One region of the Arthrobacter sp. 2MCAF15 genome, then DNA from elsewhere that is predicted to be linked to it. Evidence: riboswitches for the same ligand, from Rfam matches in the RefSeq annotation. Region 1 holds a riboswitch; the other holds the start of a gene.
What was found. A riboswitch is a leader RNA that binds a small molecule or an ion and turns the genes downstream of it on or off. The one in region 1 is predicted to bind S-adenosylmethionine.

Region 1 (7,665 bases):
ACTGCCTGGTCCTTTGAAACCCGCCAGATCCACGCCGGCCAGGAGGCCGACTCCGCCACCGGCGCGCGGTCCCTGCCGATCTACCAGACGACGTCGTTCGTGTTCCCTAGCGCCGAAAGCGCCGCGAACCGCTTTGCACTCGCCGAACTCGCGCCCATCTACACCCGGATCGGCAACCCCACCCAGGATGCCGTCGAACAGCGCGTGGCCAGCCTTGAGGGCGGCCTCGCGGCCCTGCTGCTCAGCTCCGGGCAGGCCGCCGAGACGTTTGCGATCCTCAACATCGCCGAGGCCGGGGACCACGTGGTGGCCAGCCCCAGCCTCTACGGCGGAACCTACAACCTGCTCGCCCACACGCTGAAGAAGTTCGGCATCTCCGTGACCTTTGTGGAGGACCCGGACAACCTGGACCACTGGCGGGACGCCGTCCAGCCCAACACCAAGCTGTTCTTTGGCGAAGTGGTCTCCAACCCGCGCCAGGACGTGCTGGACATCGAAGGCGTGTCCGGGGTGGCCCACGAGGCCGGCGTGCCCCTGATCGTCGACAACACACTCTCCACCCCGTACCTCATCCGTCCGATCGAGTGGGGCGCGGACATAGTGGTCCACTCCGCCACCAAGTACCTGGGCGGCCACGGCGCCGCGATCGCCGGGGTGATCGTGGATTCCGGCAAGTTCGACTTCGGCAAGGACCCCGCCCGGTTCCCGGGCTTCAACACGCCGGACCCCACCTACAACGGCCTGGTCTACGCCCGGGACCTCGGTGCGGACGGCGCACTGGGCGCCAACCTCTCCTACATCCTCAAGGCCCGCGTGCAGCTCCTGCGCGACCTCGGCTCTGCCGTGTCCCCGTTCAACGCTTTCCTCATTGCCCAGGGCATCGAAACGCTGAGCCTGCGCGTCGAACGGCACGTGGCCAACGCCACCAAGGTGGCGCAGTGGCTGGAGGCAAGGGACGACGTCGAATCGGTCGCCTACGCGGGGCTGCCGTCCAGCCCCTGGTATGAGCGTGGCCGCAAGTACGGGCCCAAGGGGACCGGCGCCGTCGTCGCCTTCAACCTCGCCGGGGGAGCGGATGCCGGCAAGCGGTTCGTCGATGCCCTCGAGCTGCACTCCCATGTCGCGAACATCGGCGATGTCCGCTCCCTGGTGATCCACCCGGCGTCCACCACGCACAGCCAGCTCTCGCCCGAGCAGCAGGAGATCGCCGGGGTCAATCCCGGGCTGGTGCGGCTCTCGGTGGGCCTGGAACACATCGATGACATCCTCGCGGACCTCGACGCCGGATTCCGCGCCGCCAAGGGCGCCTGACCGGGCGCTTTGGTAGCCGCCGGCCCCGAGTTCGCCGGAACCCGTCGCAGTCGCCGTAACCTTCCGGCGACTGGGCAGGCTTCCGGCGAACTCGGCGGGCTGGATCGACGTGGGCCTGGATCGATGTGGGGCTTGATCGACGTGGGAACCGCCGGGCTGTCACACGGGAGTCACAATCTTCGTCATTTCCGCACCCCGTTTCGTAGACTCGTACCAGGTCATGAGTGCCAGTGACAGCCCCGGCTTGCTGGCCGGCAACCCTCCATTTGCGGCGGGGTGCCCCGGGTGAAGACCTGGCCTGCCGGTCAGCTGACGGCAGGCAAGCGCGAAGATAGGTCCTCATTATGACGATTGCCGTCACCCGCAGTGGTGAATCCGTAACCCAGCCATCCCCGAACCCTGTTGCCGCCGCAGCGGCCTTGGATAGAACGCCGGAAGACAGGCCGGAAAGCAGGCCGATCCACGCTGCTTCCCCTGTGCCGGACGGCACGGTCCAGGATGGCACGGTTCAGGACGGCACAGTCCAGTACGTCAGGATCGGTGACCTGCAGCTTGAATCCGGGATCCTGCTGCCGGATGTGGTCCTCGGCTTCGAGACGTGGGGGACCCTGAACGCGGACGCCTCCAACGCCGTCCTCATTGAACATGCCCTGACCGGCGACACCCACGTGACCCGCGGCGCCAGCGAGGAGCCCGGCTGGTGGGAGCAGCTCGCCGGACCCGGGGCTCCCGTGGACACGGAGAAGTACTTCGTCGTTTCGGTCAACATCCTGGGCGGCTGTTACGGTTCCACCGGCCCCTCCACCCCGGCGCCCGACGGGCGCCCGTGGGGATCGCGGTTTCCGCTCGTCACGTTGCGGGACACCACCGCCGCCGAGGCCCGGCTGGCCGACGCCCTGGGCATCGGAAGCTGGTATGCCGTGGTGGGCGGCTCGCTCGGCGGCGCCCGCGCCCTTGAATGGGCCGTCACCTACCCGGACCGGGTCCGCCGCTGCGCCGTGATTTCCGTCGGCCCCAGCAGCACCGCCGAACAGATTGCCTTTGCGCAGGCCCAGACCCTGGCCATCCGGCAGGACCCCCATTTCAACGGCGGGAACTACTACGGCGGCCCGGAGCCCGAAGCGGGGCTGGCCCTCGCCCGCCGCATCGCCCACATCACCTACCGCTCCGCGGCCGAACTGGACGGCAGGTTTGGCCGGAACCCGCAGGCGCCCGAGGCGCCGCTGGAAGCCGGATCGCTGGCCGGACGCGGGCGCTATCAGGTGGAAAGCTACCTGGACCACCAGGGCAGCAAGCTGGTCCGGCGCTTTGACGCCAACAGCTACATCGCCATTACCGAGGCGCTCATGAGCCACGATGTGTGCCGGGGGCGCGGAAGCCTGCCGGAGGCGCTTGCCCCGGCCACCGCCGAGTTCCTGGTGGCGGCCGTGGACTCGGACCGGTTGTACTTCCCGGCCCAGACCCGCGAACTGGCCGATGCCCTGCCGGGCGGTGCGGAACTGCACATGATTCAGGCTCCGATCGGCCACGACGGCTTCCTGACCGAGATCGGGCAGCTTGGCGGCCAGCTGCGGGAGACCTTCTTCGGCCACTAGGCGTCGCGTTCCTGTGCATTTTTGCAGATGCTCTCTGCACTAATGGTCGTTGTGGCTCAGTGCCCGCGGACCCATACTCGTTGAGAATAACGCTGTGTGTGCTAACTCACACAAATTTTCAGCCCAATGGTCCACGGGGTGTCGAAGGCGACACCGAAGGAGTTCTCATGAGCACGGAAAACGCCGCCGCAACGCGCGCAGACGAGCCAGACGTCAAGACGTCCGGCCTGAAGAAGGTGGTGGCGGCCTCGATGGCCGGCACCGTGGTGGAATGGTACGAATTCTTCCTCTACGCATCCGCGGCCACGCTGGTCTTCGGCAAAACGTTCTTCCCCAATTCAGGCACGGAACTGGACGGCATCCTCGCGGCGTTCCTGACCTACGCCGTCGGCTTCGTCGCCCGCCCGATCGGCGGGATTGTGTTCGGCCACTTTGGCGACAAGTTCGGCCGCAAGCAGCTGCTCCAACTCAGCATCATCCTGGTGGGCGTGTCCACCTTCCTGATGGGCTGCCTCCCCACCTTCGCTCAGATCGGCTACTGGGCCCCGGCGCTGCTGGTGTTCCTGCGCTTCGCCCAGGGCTTCGCCGTCGGCGGTGAATGGGGCGGCGCCGTCCTGCTCGTCGCGGAGCACAGCCCGAGCAAGTCCCGTGGCTTCTGGGCCAGCTGGCCGCAGTCAGCCGTCCCGCTCGGCAACCTCTTCGCCACCGCCGTGCTGTTCATCCTGTCCTCCGTGCTGTCCTCCGCGGACTTCCTCGGCTGGGGCTGGCGGGTCGCCTTCTGGCTCTCGGCCGTGATTGTCCTGATCGGTTACTACATCCGCACCAAGGTCAGCGACGCCCCGATCTTCCTCGAAGCACGCAAGGAGGTTGAGGCCGGCCACAAGGGCTACGGCGTTGCCGAAGTCTTCCGCCGCTACCCCCGCGGCGTGTTCACCGCCATGGGCCTGCGCTTCGCGGAAAACATCCTGTACTACCTCGTGGTCACTTTCTCCATCACTTACCTCAAGACGGTGGTCCACGCCGACACCTCCCGGATCCTGCTGCTCCTGCTGGTGGCGCATGTGGTCCACTTCTCCGTGGTGCCCATGGTCGGCAGGCTCTCGGACAGCCTGGGCCGCAAGCCGGTCTACATGGCCGGCGCCGTTCTCGGTGCGACCTGGGGCTTCTTCGCCTTCCCGATGATGGACACCGGCAACGATTTCATCATCCTCGCCGCGGTCGTCATCGGCCTGCTCTTCCACGCCCTGATGTACGCCGGCCAGCCGGCCATCATGGCCGAGATGTTCCCGACCCGCATGCGGTATTCCGGTGTTTCCCTTGGCTACCAGGTGACTTCGATCGTGGCCGGTTCGCTGGCGCCGATCATCGCCGTCGCCCTGCTGGGCCAGTTCAAGTCCTCGGTCCCGGTAGCCATCTACCTCATGATCGCCTGCGCGATTACCGCCGTCGCCGTGTTCTTCCTCAAGGAGACCCGCGGCATTTCGCTCCACGACGTCGACGCCGCCGACGCCCGGGGCACCGCAGACCTCCTCGCCGCCGGCAAGCGGTAGTTCCGCCCGAGGAGACCCCGCCAGGAATAACCGCAGTGGGGGAGGCTGCCCGGGTCCGCGCACCGCGCGGACCCGGGCAGCCTGCGTTTAACGACCCGGGCAGCCTGCGTTTACGCGAGCTCAGGCGGACAGCACGTCCTGCCGCTCCCGGATTTCGCCGCGTATCGCCTCGAGCACGGCGCGGACCGGGGCCGAGCGCAGGGACTCGGGCCGGGCGACCGCCCAGATCGGCAGCTGGCGCTGGAAATCGTCCGGCAGGACGGGCAGGAAACCGGACCTGCCCGCCACGAGGAAATTGGGCAGCAGTCCTATACCGGCTCCCCGCCGTACCGCCTCGAGCTGGGCGAAGACGCTGGTGGCTTGGAAACTGGACCGCGGCACGGGCAGCTGCGTGGAGCGGTGGCCCAGCTCCGCGACCTGCAGCGCCGATTCCACGTACGAGACAAACCCGTGCTGCCGGACGTCGTCGAGCGTTGCCGGAAGCCCGTGCTCCTGCGCGTAGCCGAGGCTGGCATACAGCCGGAGGAAATAGTTGCTCAGGAAGATGGCCCGGGCATTGGTGGTCTCCATGTTGCCCACCACCACTTCCAGGTCCACGCCGGAGCGGTTCTGGCTGACCTTGCGCGTGGCGCTGAGCAACTCCACGTTGAGCATGGGGTTCGCCCGCTGCAGCCGGACGAGGGCCGGGGCCAGGAATTCGGCGCCAAAGCCGTCCGGGGTGCTGATCCGGACCAGGCCGGACACCACATCGCCGGACCGGGCAATGCTGCTGGACAGGGCGCCCAGCGTGCCCTCGATGGCCTCGGCCGCGGCGACGGCCTGGCTGCCGAGCTCGGTCAGCTCCCAGCCATGCGGGCTGCGTTCCAGCGTCCGGCCGCCGAGCTGCTTGTCCAGGGCCAGGACGCGGCGGGAAATGGTGGTGTGAGTGGTCCCGAGCGTCTCGGCCACCGCGTTGAACCGGCCCAGCCGGGCCACCGTCAGCAGGATCAGCAGGTCATCGGGGCTCGGAAGCCGACGCAAGTCCACTTGTGGTCCCTCCTCAGCGGGTCTGTCGTCAACGGATACGGAAGCCCACGCCGCCTGTGTGCATTCATGCACATACCCTCTGTGATTTTTTGCCTTGATTGCACTCTAGCAGGATGTGATGGTGGACACAGAGGGTCTCGGCTTTCACGCCGCAGCGCACCGCAACCACCAAGCAAAGGAGCTTAGGCCATGGCAGTTATCGCCTGGATCGGACTGGGAAACATGGGCGGGTCCATGTCGGTCAACCTCGCGCAGGCCGGACACGAGGTCCGCGGCTTCGACCTCAACGCCGCAGCCGTTGCCGCCGCCGAGGCCGGGGGAGTCAGGGCCGCCGGCAGCATCGCCGAGGCCGTCGCCGGTGCCGACGTCGTCTTCACCATGCTGCCCAAGGGCGAGCACGCCCGCGCTGTGTACCTCGGCGAGGACGGCGTCCTGTCCCACGCGGACACCAAAACCTTGCTGGTGGATTCCTCCACCATCGATATTGCCTCCGCCCAGGCCCTGCACGACGCCGCCGCTGCCGCCGGCTTCCGCTTTGTCGATGCGCCCGTCTCCGGCGGGATGAGCGGCGCGAAGGCCGCCACCTTGACGTTCATGGTCGGCGGCGAGGCCGGCGCCGTCGCCGATGCCACCGAATACATCCGCCCCATGGCGGCGAACATCATTCCCACCGGCGGCGCCACCACCGGCCAGGCCGCGAAGATCTGCAACAACCTCATGCTCTTCATCAACCTTGCCTCCACCGCCGAGGGAGCGGTCCTCGCCGAGCGGCTCGGCCTGGACAAGCAGGTCTTCTGGGACATCGCATCGGTCTCCTCCGGCGACAGCTGGGCGCTGCGCACCTGGTATCCCGTGGCCGGCGTGGTGCCCACCGCGGCATCGAACAACGACTTCGCCCCGACGTTCACCACCGAGCTGGCTAACAAGGACATCGGCCTGGCCATCAGCGCCGCGCGGGATACCGGCACCCCGCTGGAACTCGGCGAGCACGTCCAGCAGCTCTTCCAGCGGCTCATCGACGCCGGCCAGTCCGGCACCGACTGCTCCGCCATCGTCAAGCTCGTCGACGGCTCCTTCGAGTCCGCCAACTAGCCCCCACCCCTTTTAGAAAGAGAACCACCCCATGGAACGCATTCCGCACTTCATCAACGGCGCCCTGATTTCCGACGCCGAGCGCTTCGGCCCGGTCTTCAACCCCGCCACCGGCGACCAGGAGAAAGAGGTTGCCCTGGCCTCAGCCGCCCGCGTCGAGGAAGCCATCGCCGCCGCCCGCGCCGCCCTGCCCGGCTGGCGCGCCACGAGCCTGGCCAAGCGCACCGGCATCTTCTTCAAGGTCCGCGAACTGCTCATGCAGCGCCGCCCCGAACTCGCAGCCCTGCTCACCAGCGAGCACGGCAAGGTCCTCTCCGACGCGGAAGGTGAAATCACCCGCGGCCTGGAGAACATCGAGTTCGCCACCGGGCTGTCCCACATGCTCAAAGGCGAACGCTCCGAGCAGGTCGCCGGCGGCGTCGACGTCCACTCGGTCCGCCAGCCGGTCGGCGTCGTCGCCTGCATCACGCCGTTCAACTTCCCGGCGATGGTGCCGCTGTGGATGATCGGCAGCGCCCTTGCCTGCGGCAACACCGTGCTGCTCAAACCGAGCGAAAAGGACCCGTCCTCCGCCATCTTCATCGCCGAGGTCTTCGCCGAGGCCGGACTGCCGGCAGGGGTGCTCAACGTGGTCCACGGCGACAAGGAAGCCGTCGACGTCCTGCTGGAACACCCGGAGGTCAAGGCCATCAGCTTCGTGGGCTCGACGCCGATCGCACAGTCCATCTACAAGCGCGCCGCCGATCACGGCAAGCGCGTCCAGGCCCTGGGCGGGGCGAAGAACCACATGGTGGTCCTGCCGGACGCGGACCTGAACATGGCCGCCGACGCCGCCGTCTCGGCCGCCTACGGCTCCGCCGGGGAGCGCTGCATGGCCGTCAGCGTCCTTGTCGCCGTCGGCAGCATCGCGGATGAACTCGTGGACGCGATCAGCACCCGGATGGCCACCCTCACGATCGGTCCCGGCACGGACCCGGCCTCCCAGATGGGCCCGCTCATCACCGCCGAGCACCGCGACAGGGTGGCCTCCTACGTCGCCGGCGCTGCCAACGAGGGCGCCACCGTGGTGGTGGATGGCCGGGAGCACGAGT
Region 2 (7,665 bases), on a different contig from region 1:
GGGCGTGGCCGTCATGGACCGGATCCGGGACAAGCTGGCCGTGCTGATAGCCCTCAGCGCCAATTCCCCGTACTGGAACGGCGCCGAGACAGGATTCGAAAGCTACCGCACCCAGGCGTGGAACCGCTGGCCCGGGTCCGGCCCCACGATGATTTTCGGGAGCCTGCCGGTCTACCGGCGGGTGGTGACCCGGCTGGTGGAAAGCGGCGTTCTGATGGACGAGGGGATGGTCTATTTCGACGCTCGGCTGGCCCGCCAGCATCCCACCGTGGAGGTCCGGGTCGCCGATGTCTGCCTGCGGGCCGAGGACGCGGCGCTGATCGCCGTGCTGGTGCGCGCCCTCGTGGAGTCGGCGTCGCGGGAATGGAACGACGGCGTCGATCCGGCCCCGGTGCCCACGCTGCTGCTGCGGATGGCCGCCTGGCAGGCCAGCAACTGCGGGCTCCGCGGGGAGCTGCTGGACTTCGGCACCTTCACCCCGGCCCCGGCCACGGACGTGGTCTGGGCCCTCGTGGACTTTGTGGCCCCCGTGCTCCAGGAGCAGGGCGAGCTGGACCTGGTCCGGGACGGGGTCGCCCGGATCCTGGCGGAGGGCACCGGTTCGCAACTGCAGCGCGGGCCGTTCCGGGTAGGCGGGCTGCCCGCCGTCGTCGAACGGGCCGTCGAAATGACCGCGCAGGGCGCCATTCCCGAGCCCCGGGTGGACGAGGGTTCGTCCCTGGGCCCGGTGCGCCGGGGCTGACGGCGCCGGCAACCCGGCGGTGAGATACCCGTATGAGCGCTAGACCTGCTTGAGCGCCTGGCCGAGGTCCCGGATCAGGTCCTCCACGTCCTCCAGGCCCACCGAAAGCCTGACCACGCCGTCGCTGAGCCCGATTGCCGCGCGGCCTTCGGGGCCCATCGCGCGGTGCGTCGTCGTGGCCGGGTGCGTGATCAGGGACTTCGCGTCGCCAAGGTTGTTGGAGATGTCGATGATCCGCAGCGCGTCCAGCAGCGCAAAGGCTGCCTCTTTCGCGGTGCGTCCCTGGGAAGGCGAAAGCTCCAGCGTGAGCACGGTGCCGCCGGCCTTCATCTGCTTCACCGCGAGCTTGTGCTGCGGGTGGGAGCGCAGCAGCGGGTACTTCACCCAACTTACCGCGGGCTGCCCCTCGAGCCATTCGGCCAGCCGCAGTGCCGAGGCCGAGGAATGGTTGACGCGCAGGGCCATGGTCTCCAGGCCCTTGGTGAGCACCCAGGCGTTGAACGCGGAGAGCGCAGGGCCGGTGTGCCGCATGAGCTGCTTGACGGGACCGTCAATAAATTCCTTGGTCCCCAGGATCGCCCCGCCGAGCACGCGTCCCTGGCCGTCGATGTGTTTGGTGCCCGAGTAGACGATCACGTCAGCGCCGAGGTCCCCGCAACGCTGCAGCAGCGGTGTGGCGAAGACGTTGTCGACCACCACCGTGGCGCCCGCCGCGTGCGCCAGCTGGCTCACGGCGGCGATGTCTACGAGTTCCTGCATGGGGTTCGACGGCGACTCGAAGAACACCGCCGTAGTCGGCTCTGACAGAGCAGATTCCCACTGCTCCAGGTCCGGGCCGTCCACGAAGACCGTCTCGACACCCCAGCGCGGCAGGATCTCGTTGAGGATCACAAAGCACGAGCCGAACAGCGAGCGGGCGGCGACCACGCGGTCGCCGGCCGCCAACAGCGCACCGAGAGCGGTGAAGACGGCGGACATGCCGGACGCCGTCGCAAAACATGCCTCCGTTCCCTCGAGCAGCCGGAGCCGCTCCTGGAAGGTGGCGACGGACGGGTTGCCGTAGCGGGAGTAGACGAATCGCTCGTCCTCGCCGGTGAAGGCGCGCTCGGCGGCGGCGGCGGACTCGTAGACGAACCCCGAGTTGAGGAAGATCGGCTCGGTGGTTTCCTGGAATCCGGTGCGGTCAAGGCCGCCGCGGACAGCCTGCGTGTCGGCGGCCCAGCTGGCGGCGTCGGGGTTGAAAGTCACTTAAATCTTTCCAAGGTTGGTGGGCAGGCCGCGGTTCTTCCAGCCGTTGACGGTGCGTTCGCCAAAGCGGTCGGTCTCGCCTTCGAAGCCCTCAAGAACGTTGTACGCGGTGTAGCCGGCGGCCGTCGCGGCCGTCGCGGCGGCGATCGACCGGGCGCCGGAGCGGCACAGGAACACCAGTTCGACGCCGGTGTCCTCCGGTGCCTGCCGCCTCAGCTGCTCCACGAAGAGCGGGTTCGGGGCGCCCCCGGCGACATTCCACTGGATGAAGAGCGGATCGTTCGGCTTTTCGCCTGCGGACGCAGTGTCCGGGATGCCGATGTGGGCCCATTCGTCCTCGGTCCGGACATCCACCAGAATGGCTCCGGCCTCCAGCTTCGCCCACGCCTCCTGCGGGCTGAGGTCTCCGGCGTAGCTCACGCGTGGCCCTCGAATGCTTCATCGGCGCCAAACTCGTCGGCGTCGAGCTCATCGACTGCATTGGCCACGGCGGCGTCCGCGCTCGCAATCGCGGCCGGCAGGACCACCGCCTGCGCCACGATCACGGTGCTGCCGTTGAAGCTGGCGGCCGGGCTTCCGTGCAGCACATAGCCCTCGGCCAGGGCTGCCGACACCCGCTCGCAGAAGGCGCGGTCATCGGCCCCCGTGAAGAGGCGGTAGGCGAGCTTTTCCTCGCCGGCGCTGGGGGCGCTGGGGGCTGCATTGGGGGCAGCGGTAGTACTGGGTATGGCAGGGGTGGACGTGTCGGGCACGACGGATCTCCTCTTCACGCTTGCAGCTCGAATGGTCGATATGCCGAGTATTCACCTGAGGCACCCCGCCGCGAAAGGGAGGGTTGCCGACCGGCCAGTCAGGGCTTGGCGCCGGTTCTCATTACTCCCCAAAAACGTAACACCTGCGACGCCGGCCCGCACCGCCGCCGTCGTCATGTTCCGTAACCGGACCCTGACCACGGGGAAGCGCCGGCCGGCTCCGGCTGGTGGATCAAATGGGGCACTCCGGACCACCCGGACAAGTAGTAGCGGGCTCCAGTTTCGGGTACCGCCCACTCGTGCTGGCCGGGACCATTCGCCGTCTACTAGGAGGACAGGTCTGACGCGTCGGCCGGAGCAGCTGATTCGCCCAGTCCGTGAATCAAGCCGTCCCCCAATCGAACCGTCTTTCTACTCATAAGTTGTCAGCAAATCGGTGGCTGGAACCGCCGGAGCCGCAGCCGCGGCCCTGCCGGGGACGCCGGAATGGAGCGATCGTGGGCCCGCGAATACTGGTTACCGGGATAGCAAGCGCTGCCGGCCGGACCGTCGCGGCCCAGCTCGAAGCCCGCGGCCTTCCGTATCTGGGCTCCGACGCCCGTGCCGACACCCGCCAGGACGGAGACGTTCCCGCCACCGCGGCGGTGAGGCTCCTGCCGGCGACGGACCCGGACATGATCCTGGACCTGCGCCGGCTGGTTGACCGGGAAGCCATCAACCTCATCATTCCGACGCTCACCGTGGAGCTTCCGGTCCTGGCCGCGGCCCGTGGCGGATTCGCCCAGGACGTGCGGATCATCGTGGGCGACCCTGCGGCGGTGGCCCTGGCCAATGATCAACTGTTCACCACCTGGGCGCTGCAGGCAGCCGGCATTCCGGTGCCCCGGTTCGGGGTCCCGGGCGACCTCGCCGCCGCGCCGGCATCGCTCGCCGGCCTCAGCGGCCCCGTGGTCATCAAGCCGAGGGTCTTCAAAGGCTCCCACGGTGTCCACGTGCTGGCCGGAACCGCCACCGTGAGCTGGAGGAACATGCCGGCCGGGCAAATTGTCCAGGAGTTCATCCCGGGCGCCGACTACGTGTGCCTGGTGTTCGGCACTCCGGCGCGCAACGCGATGGCGCCTGTGGCCGTGGTTCTCGAGAAGACGAAAACTCCGTATGGACGAGCCGGCAGCGACGAGGTCAGCCGCAGGGTACCGGCGGGCCAGGCCGGGGACGTGCGGAAGCTGGGGCTGGCCGCCGTCCGAACCCTCGGGCTGACCGGGCCCGCGCAGGTCCAGATCCGGCGCCGCGCGGACGGCACCCCCGTGGTCCTGGGCGTGTGCGCGACCCTCGGGGAGAACAGCACCTGGGCCCCGGAAATGCTCGACGCCGTGTTGGCAACCTTCATGCTCCCGGCGTTCAATCCGGCCTCTTTCCGGCGGTGCCCGGCTGTTCCCGCGGACGCACTGGGCTGAGGCGCCGGCACCGGCCGGCCCGGACGCAGTGTGCGCGCCCCGTCGCCGATTCTCCGGTCAGTGCGTGATGAGGTCGGAACCGTGCCGGGCCCCGTGGGTGCTCCTGCGCAGGCTGCTGCGGGCGCTCTTGAATAACCCGATCAGCCCGACGGTCAGGGCGGTCGCCAGGAAGAGGATGAGCCGCACGGCGCCGGCCAGGAGCATGAGCAGCACCAATCCGGTGGTGAAGGGCAAACACAAGATGAAAACGACGATGAGGGTTGCCAGATAGCCGAATGCGAAGCCAACGAGGGTTGCCTGATCCATTGGACTGCCGTTCGTTGCGAGAGGGCGATTCCCTGAATGCTGCCGATGACTGTCCGCAGCTGTGCGGCACGTGGTCAGGGGCCACTTCCGCAGTACATACACCTCTGGACATACACCTCTGGGCCAGGCCGAACCCCGCGCCGAAGCGCTTTACGGGACCAGCTCAGCCGGGTTAATGACCGTCTGCCCTACGGACAGGACGGTGAGGGCTCGCGCGCCCCAATGTACGGTTCGCGTCTAAGCCGGGTCTCCTGCAGGCGTTGCTCCCGCGCGGACTGTTCCTGGCTCAAGCTCATGGATGGATCGTCCCACTTGCCCCCTGTACCGGACAGGGTCTTCAGGCCTTGCTGCGGCGCCCGTATCTGACCCCGCTCGCTATTCGATCGTGGAGAACAGCTCGCTGAGTTCGGCCGTGAGCTGGCGCCGCAGTTCCGGGGTGCCGATTTCCTGGCCGTCGATGTGGTTCACCGGCGCCAGCAGCCGGATGCTGGAGATCAGCCAGACGGCGTCGGCGTCCAGCAGGTCCTTGGGCTCCAGCGGGCCGTAGCCCAGCTCCCAGCCGGCGGCCTTGGCGGCGGTGAACAGGGCACCTTGTGAGGTGCCCGGCAGGATGCCGCTGTCCAGCTGCGGGGTGATGAGCCGCCGGACCGTGCGGACGCCGCCAGCGCCGTCGTCCTCGGTTTCGAGGTGGGCCAGCAGAACGGTCGACGTCGGCCCCTCCAGGACCCGGCCGTCCGCGGACGTGAAGATGACGTCGTCGGCGCCCTGCTGGTGGGCGTAGCGCAGCGCTGCCATGTTCACGGCGTAGGAGAGGGTCTTGGCGCCAAGCAGGAGCCAGGGGGCGCGCTCGCCGACTTCGCTGTCGTAGCCCCGATCCAGCAGGATGACGTCAACTCCGGTCTCGCGCTGCCGGCGGCCCGAAGCTGCGGGCGCAGAGGCCTGGACCCAGCAGGTGGGGGCCGAAGCGCCCTCCGGGCCGCGGGTGACGATCAGCTTAACCACTACCTCGTCCTTTTCACCTCCGGCAGCCACGGCGGGATCCTGCCGCCGGAACTCAGCGATGGCCGTTTCCACCGCCCGCCGCCAGCGGTCCCCGGCAGGGATATTCAGCTCCAGCAGCCGGGCCGAGCTCGCCAGCCGGGTCAGGTGCGCCTGGATCTTGCGGGGCCTGCCGCCCACGGCCAGCAGCGATTCGAAAACGCCGTCGCCGCGGGTGGCGCCCAGGTCCGTGGCCATCAGTTGCGGTTTCGACGCGTCGGCAACACGGCCGCCGTCGAACGCCGGGTCGAGGAACACCAGCACGGTCGCGGGCGCGGGAACAGAGGCGGGAATGGTCATGGCTCCAGCTTAGTCGCGGTGGTCCCGGGATAGGATTTGCTCGTTGCCCGTTCCGGAACTGTTCCGCGGGCTTTGTACTTTGAGGGGTTCGCCTGTGCTGTGGCCATTTCCGCTGGCGGAAACTTTACCGTCGTGGGCGGTTCTGATCCTGACCCTGATCGACGTCGCCATCCGTGTGCTTGCCCTGGGCATCATCCCCGGAAACCGGCGGCCCACCACTGCGATGGCCTGGCTGCTGGGCATCTTCATTTGGCCCACGCTGGGCCTGATCCTGTTCCTGCTGTTCGGCAATTTCCGGCTCTCCCGCCGCCGCCGCGCCCAGCAGGACGCGGTCAACACCCGGATCCGGGCCGGAACATCGGAACTGCAGGCTGTCGAAAGCCGTTACAGCGGACCGGAATGGGTGGCATCGGCCGCCGAACTGAACAAGACGCTGGGATCCCTGCCCATGGTGGACGGCAACAGCGTGGAGCTGCTGCCCGGCTACCCCGACTCGATCAAGGCCATGGCCGAGGCGGTCCGCGGCGCCAAGTCCTTCGTCAACGCCGAGTTCTACATCATGAGCACGGACCACGTCACCGACGACCTGCTCACCGCACTGGAGGAGGCGGCGGAGCGCGGCGTCGAGGTCCGCGTCCTCTTCGACCACCTCGGCACGCTCCGGATCAAGGGCTACCGCCAGCTGAAGGCCCGGCTCAACGCCAGCAAGATCCGCTGGCGGCCCATGCTGCCGCTGCGCCCGGTGCACGGCCAGTGGCGCCGCCCGGATCTGCGCAATCACCGCAAGATCATGGTGATCGACGGCGAGATCGCCTTCACCGGATCGCAGAACCTGATCGAGCCGTCCTACAACAATCCCAAGCACCGCAAGGTCGGCCGCGAATGGGTGGAGCTCATGGCGTGCCTGCGCGGGCCCATTGTCACCACCTTGAACGTGGTCTTCGCGACCGACTGGCTCAGCGAAACCGACGAATCCCTTGAGGAGCAGCTCGAACACCAGCCGGAGTCCCACCCCGGAAACATCACGGCCCAGGTGGTCCCCAGCGGCCCCGGGTTCATCACCGAGAACAACCTGCGGCTCTTCAACACCCTGATCTACTCGGCTCAGCATAAGGTCTCGCTCTGCAGCCCGTACTTCGTCCCGGACGACTCGCTGCTCTACGCAGTGACGACGGCGGCGCAGCGCGGCGTCGAGGTGGAGCTTTTCGTTTCGGAAAAGGGAGACCAGTTCCTTGTCCACCACGCGCAGCAGTCGTACTACCAGGCCCTGCTCGAGGCAGGCGTGCGGATCTACCTGTACAAGGCGCCCTTCGTGCTGCACGCCAAGCACTTCACCATCGACAACGAGGTGGCCGTGCTCGGCTCCAGCAACATGGACATGCGTTCCTTCTCGCTGAACCTCGAGGTCTCTGTGATGCTCCTCGGCGAGGACATTGTGCAGCGGATCCGCGCCGTGGAGGACACCTACCGCAGCATCTCGCACGAACTTTTGCTGGAGGACTGGATGAAACGTCCCATGAAGGTCAAATATGTGGACAATGTGGCCCGGCTGAGCGCAACCCTGCAGTAGCCAAAGCGTTCGCGTGAGTCTGGTAATCGAGATTCGGTCGGGCAACCGATTCCCGGGAAAATCCGGGGTGCAGGAATTCCAGCCATAACGGCGTCACCGGATATTTAGCTCCAGGTCATCGATGCCGCGTCAGCATGGGGTAGCTTGAGCGTTATGTTGACCGGATTCAAGAATTTCATAATGAAGGGCAACGTCGTAGACCTTGCCGTCGCCGTCGTGATTGGTGCGGCTTTCGGCACCGTCGTCACGGCCCTA

Region 2: linked by a shared signal. The riboswitch ahead of AB4089_RS12100 (DUF1737 domain-containing protein) and the one ahead of metX (homoserine O-acetyltransferase MetX) in region 1 are both predicted to bind S-adenosylmethionine.

The regions. Positions count from the first base shown of each region.
Region 1 is NZ_JBFRGZ010000008.1:123,530-131,194, forward strand. It holds gene AB4089_RS11060 (bifunctional o-acetylhomoserine/o-acetylserine sulfhydrylase) at 1-1,311, shown strand, start outside; SAM riboswitch class IV at 1,528-1,643, shown strand; gene metX (homoserine O-acetyltransferase MetX) at 1,656-2,906, shown strand; gene AB4089_RS11070 (MFS transporter) at 3,074-4,456, shown strand; gene AB4089_RS11075 (LysR family transcriptional regulator) at 4,577-5,476, opposite strand; gene mmsB (3-hydroxyisobutyrate dehydrogenase) at 5,672-6,574, shown strand; gene AB4089_RS11085 (CoA-acylating methylmalonate-semialdehyde dehydrogenase) at 6,606-7,665, shown strand, end outside.
Region 2 is NZ_JBFRGZ010000009.1:24,553-32,217, forward strand. It holds gene AB4089_RS12085 (glutamate--cysteine ligase 2) at 1-742, shown strand, start outside; gene AB4089_RS12090 (O-succinylhomoserine sulfhydrylase) at 782-1,990, opposite strand; gene AB4089_RS12095 (rhodanese-like domain-containing protein) at 1,991-2,410, opposite strand; gene AB4089_RS12100 (DUF1737 domain-containing protein) at 2,407-2,718, opposite strand; SAM riboswitch class IV at 2,754-2,868, opposite strand; gene AB4089_RS12105 (hypothetical protein) at 3,240-4,196, shown strand; gene AB4089_RS12110 (hypothetical protein) at 4,254-4,502, opposite strand; gene AB4089_RS12115 (aminodeoxychorismate lyase) at 4,878-5,840, opposite strand; gene cls (cardiolipin synthase) at 5,935-7,410, shown strand; gene mscL (large conductance mechanosensitive channel protein MscL) at 7,564-7,665, shown strand, end outside.